2 regions of the Nocardiopsis synnemataformans genome follow, and region 2 is predicted to be linked to the other one. Evidence: riboswitches for the same ligand, from Rfam matches in the RefSeq annotation. Region 2 holds a riboswitch; the other holds the start of a gene.
The links. A riboswitch is a leader RNA that binds a small molecule or an ion and turns the genes downstream of it on or off. The one in region 2 is predicted to bind cobalamin.
Positions count from the first base shown of each region.

Region 1 (2,377 bases), on a different contig from region 2:
AGTCCACCGCGGACACCTGTCCGGGCACGGGTCCGTCCTCCTGGCCGTCCTTGTCGGCCTGGGGCGGGGCGGCGATGGAGAAGTCCTCGACGCCCACGGTCGCGGCGTCGCGCACGCGCAGGCCCAGCTCGGACAGCAGGCCCTCGGCCTCACCGGCGTCGACCACCGCGCGCGTGCGGCCCTCCTCCGCCGGGGCGACCTGCCCGGCGTCGAACTCCACGACCAGGTCTCCGTCGGGGTTGAAGCCCACCGAGTCGTACAGGGAACTGATCGGGTGGATGACGTCGGGGTCGGCCGAGCCCTCCCCGCCGTCCCCGTTCCCGACGGCGCCGCGCACCAGGCCGTTGAGCTCCTCCAGCTGTTCCTGGCCGCCGACCAGGGCAGCGGAGGGGTGGTGCGCCGCGGTCGCGGTGTCGTACCAGTAGGTGGTGTACCCCTCCCGGGACCCCTCGGAGTCGGTCTCGACCCGGGTCATGCGGACCCCGAGCAGGCCGTCGCGCGCCGCGGTCAGGTTCCACTCCGCCTCGAAGGAGACCGCGCCGGGGTTGGCCGCCTCGAAGGCGTGCACCTCGTCGGTCAGCTCACGCTCCAGGAAGTCGGCCAGCGGCTCGGCGTTGGGGACCACCGGGTAGGTCACCGTGACGGAGACATCCCCGTCGTAGGGCAGCTCGGCCTCCTCCACGCCCGCCACGGCGGCCGCGTCCACCTCGGTCAGCCCGCCGGGGTCGCCGGAGGCCGGGGGCGGCGGTTCGCTCTCGGAGACCGGCGCTCCGTGCGTCTGCTCCGGGGGCTCGGACTCGCCGGAGGAGCGGGTGGCCAACAACACCATGCCCGCCAGGACCGCCAGGGCTACCACGACCGTGATCAGGGGGTGGTCCGGTGCCATGGCGAGGCGGGACTGCTTATTCACGAGGGAATCTCCACGTTCATCGCTCAGACGAACGTCCGCGGGGAGCAGAGGGGAGGCTCACCCGCGCAACGCTTGACTTCGTGTGTGACGCCGACCGTGGGCCGGGGGTTCTCACCGTCCGGGTCGGGCGCATGGGGCCGCACGCCGGGTACAGGGGCGAAGGGGCCCTCCCTATACTTGCAGCCGTGGAAGGTACATGATCCACCTCGCGGGCCCGGCCCGGACGGGGCGGAACCATGTCGCAAGAGGGAACCCGGTGTGAGTCCGGGACTGCCCCGCAGCGGTATGGGGGAACGAACGTCGCCATGAGCACTGGTAGTGCCGGTCGCGAAGACCGGAAACCGGGAAGCGGCGGCCATTAGGAGGAGCGGTGTCCGCACCGCCCGCGCCCCCGAGTCCGAAGACCTGCCTCCACCCGGCGGCGCACCCGCGGCGCCGGTGGTCCCGCGCCCCGAGGGAGGGCCGGAGGCGGTGGCAGGTCCAGTGCGCGCCCGAGGCGCGCCCGTCGGCGTGCCCACCCCTCTCCTCCCCCTCGCGGCCGGTACCCGGCTTTCGACGAGGGAGAGAAGCTCATGACCACGACCCCCACGCCGTCCGCGGCCCCGGGCGGGCCCCGCCCCTCCGTGCGCTCCAGCGTGCACGGCTACCCGCGCATCGGCCCCGACCGCGAGCTCAAGCGCGCCTGCGAGTCCCACTGGAGGGGCCGCACCACCGCCCGTGAACTGGACGCGGTCGCCGCCGAGCTGCGCCTGGGCGTCTACGCCCAGCTGCGCGAGGCCGGTGTCGACGACATCCCCTCCAACACGTTCTCCTACTACGACCACGTGCTGGACACCGCGGTCCTGTTCGACCTGGTCCCCTCCCGCTTCGCCCCGCCCGCCGCCGCGCCGGACCGCGAGGAGGAGCTGCGCCGCTACTTCGCGCTCGCCCGCGGCGAGCAGGACGCTCCGCCGCTGGAGATGACCAAGTGGTTCGACACGAACTACCACTACCTGGTCCCCGAACTCTCGCCCGGCACCCGACCCCGCCTGGTGGGCGACAAGCCCGTCGCCGAGTTCCGCGAGGCCGCCGAGGCGGGTTTCCACACCCGCCCGGTCCTGGTCGGCCCGCTCACCTTCCTGATGCTGGCCAAGCCCGCCGACGGCGCCCCCGAGGGCTGGGAGCCCGTCCAGCTGCTCGACCAGCTCCTGGACGCCTACGCCCAGCTGCTCGGCGACCTGCGGGCCGCGGGTGCCACCGAGGTCCAGCTGGACGAGCCGATCCTGGCCACCGACGAGGGCCGCGCCGCCGTCGGCCACCTGGAGCGCGCCTACCAGCGCCTGGGGGCGGTCGCCGACCGCCCCTCCCTGCTGGTGTCCACCTACTTCGGCTCCATCGGCTCCGCCGCCCTGCGCGTCCTCAAGGACTCCGCGGTCGAGGCGGTCGGCCTGGACCTGGTCACCGACGACGAGGGCGTGGACGACCTGG
Region 1 covers NZ_CBDRFA010000002.1:217,430-219,806, reverse strand. Annotated here, with positions in the region: gene ACSIH6_RS02030 (polysaccharide deacetylase family protein) at 1-886, opposite strand, end outside; cobalamin riboswitch at 1,157-1,317, shown strand; gene metE (5-methyltetrahydropteroyltriglutamate--homocysteine S-methyltransferase) at 1,483-2,377, shown strand, end outside.
Region 1: linked by a shared signal. The riboswitch ahead of metE (5-methyltetrahydropteroyltriglutamate--homocysteine S-methyltransferase) and the one ahead of ACSIH6_RS12805 (ABC transporter substrate-binding protein) in region 2 are both predicted to bind cobalamin.

Region 2 (2,377 bases):
CAGGAGCGCGTGCACGGCCTCGTGGTCGGAGACGCACACGACCACGACCGGGCTGGCCGCGACCGCCTCGCCGACCGAGGCGGCGGGCTTCGCGCCCCGGGCGGTGAGGTCCTCGGCCCTGGCGGCGGTGCGGTTCCACACGGTGGTGGGGTGTCCCTGGCGCAGGAAAGCGCTGGCCAGGGCCCGGCCCATCATGCCCAGGCCGAGGACCGTCACGGGGGTGGGCACGGGGGCGGTGTCGTGGTCGTGCGTCGTGTGCCCCTTGTGGAGCGGGTGGTTGCTCATGCCAGAATTCTCGACGTTCACACCGGTATGAAGGTCAAGGGGGAGCGCGCGTGCTGATCGGTGAGCTGAGCAGACGGACGGGCGTGCACACGCACCAGCTGCGCTACTACGAGGCCCAGGGCCTGTTGGAGCCCGCGCGCGGGGCCAACGGTTACCGCGAGTACGCAGACGACGCCGTCCTGACCGTGGCGCAGATCAGGAGGCTCCTCGAAGCCGGGCTCTCGACCCAGGAGATCGCCTTCCTGTTGCCCTGCGCCGTCGGCGCGTCCCCCGACTTCGAACCCTGCCCCGAGTTGCTGGACACCCTGCGGACGCGTCTGCGCGGGCTGGACGAGCACATCGACACGCTGGCCCGCTCCCGCGGGGCCCTGCGCGACTACATCGAGGCCACCGAGCGGCGGGTGTCGCGGTACGGGTGCGACGCCGCCGAACCGGAGCCGGCACCGGTGTGACGTGCGCGCGGGGGCGTGCGGTGCGGACCGGGCCTCTCGGCCGCGGAGGGCCGAGGGGGCCTTGATAGTCTGCCCGGGCCAGTCGTACCACGTACGTGGTCAGGGAATCCGGTGCGAATCCGGAACTGACGCGCAGCGGTGAGGGGGACGGGCGGGGTACTCACGCCACTGGGGCGGGGCCGCGGCGACCACAGCGTCGAAGCGGCACCCACCTGGGAAGGCACCCTGTCCGGGCGAACCCGAGTCCGAAGACCTGCTGGCCCCTCCGCGTCGAGTGCGCGGAGGCGTCCCGTGCCAGGCTCCGCGTTCGAGCCCCGACATCCAAGGCATGCCCATGCTGCGTCACGCCCCGCGCCCCCTTCCCCTCCTGCTCGCCTCCACCCTCCTGCTGCTCACCGCCTGCGCGCCCTCCCCGGACGGGGGGAGCGGCGGGAGGGAGGCCGCCGACGACGCCCGCACGGTCGACAACTGCGGACACCGGGTGAGCGTCGACGCCCCGCCCGAGCGCGTCGTCTCCCTCAACCAGGGCAGCACCGAGATCCTGCTCTCGCTGGGCCTGGCGGACCGCCTCGTCGGCACCGCCACCTGGACCGACCCGATCATGGAGGGGCTGGAGGAGGCCAACGAGGCCGTCCCCCGCCTGGCCGACAACGCCCCCTCCTTCGAGGTGGTCCTGGACGCCGAACCGGACCTGGTGACCGCCTCCTTCGTCTCCACGCTCGGCACGGGCGGCGTCGCCACCCGTGAGCAGTTCCAGGAACTGGGCGTGCCCACCTACGTCTCCCCGACCGACTGCGCCGCGGGCAAGGACAACGACAGCGGGGGAGACGGCTCGCGCAGCGAACCGCTCACCCTCGACGCGGTCCACGGCGAGATCCGCGACCTGGCCCTGCTGTTCGGGGTCGAGGAGCGCGGGGAGGAGCTGATCGCCGAACTGGAGGGGCGGGTGGAGGCGGCCACCGGGGACCTGGACGCCTCCGGTGTCTCCCTCATGTACTGGTTCGCCAACTCCCAGTCGCCCTACCTCGCGGGCTGCTGCGGCGCCCCCGGCGTCATCACCCGTGCGGTCGGCGCACAGAACGCCTTCGACGACACCCACGACGAGTGGCCCCAGATCAACTGGGAGACCGTCGCCGACCGCGACCCCGACGTCATCGTGCTCGGCGACCTGACCCGCGAGTCCCAGACCGCGGAGAGCGCCGACGCCAAGATCGCGTTCCTGGAGTCCAACCCCGCCACCCGGGAGCTCACCGCCGTGCGCGAGGAGCGCTACGTCCTGCTCAGCGGCCAGGCCATGAACCCCTCGATCCGCACGGTCGAGGGGATCGAGCAGGTCGCCGACGGTCTGCGCGGCCTCGGGCTCACCCAGTGAGCGGTGCGCGTCTGGCGCTGCTCTCCTGCGGTGGACTGGTGCTCTTGGCCGTGTCGGTCTCGGTCGCGGTGACCATCGGCCCCGCCGACATCACCACGGCCGAGGTCTGGAGGTCGGTCGCCGCGCGGCTGGGGTTGGGCGAGAGCCGCCTGACGCCGCTGCGCGAGGGCATCGTGTGGAACCTGCGCATGCCCCGCACCCTGCTCGCCGCGGTGTGCGGGGCGGGGCTGGCCCTGTGCGGAGCGGTCATGCAGTCCCTGCTGCGCAA
Region 2 covers NZ_CBDRFA010000018.1:48,295-50,671, reverse strand. Annotated here, with positions in the region: gene ACSIH6_RS12815 (NAD(P)-dependent oxidoreductase) at 1-285, opposite strand, end outside; gene ACSIH6_RS12810 (MerR family transcriptional regulator) at 336-737, shown strand; cobalamin riboswitch at 800-1,012, shown strand; gene ACSIH6_RS12805 (ABC transporter substrate-binding protein) at 1,072-2,109, shown strand; gene ACSIH6_RS12800 (FecCD family ABC transporter permease) at 2,106-2,377, shown strand, end outside.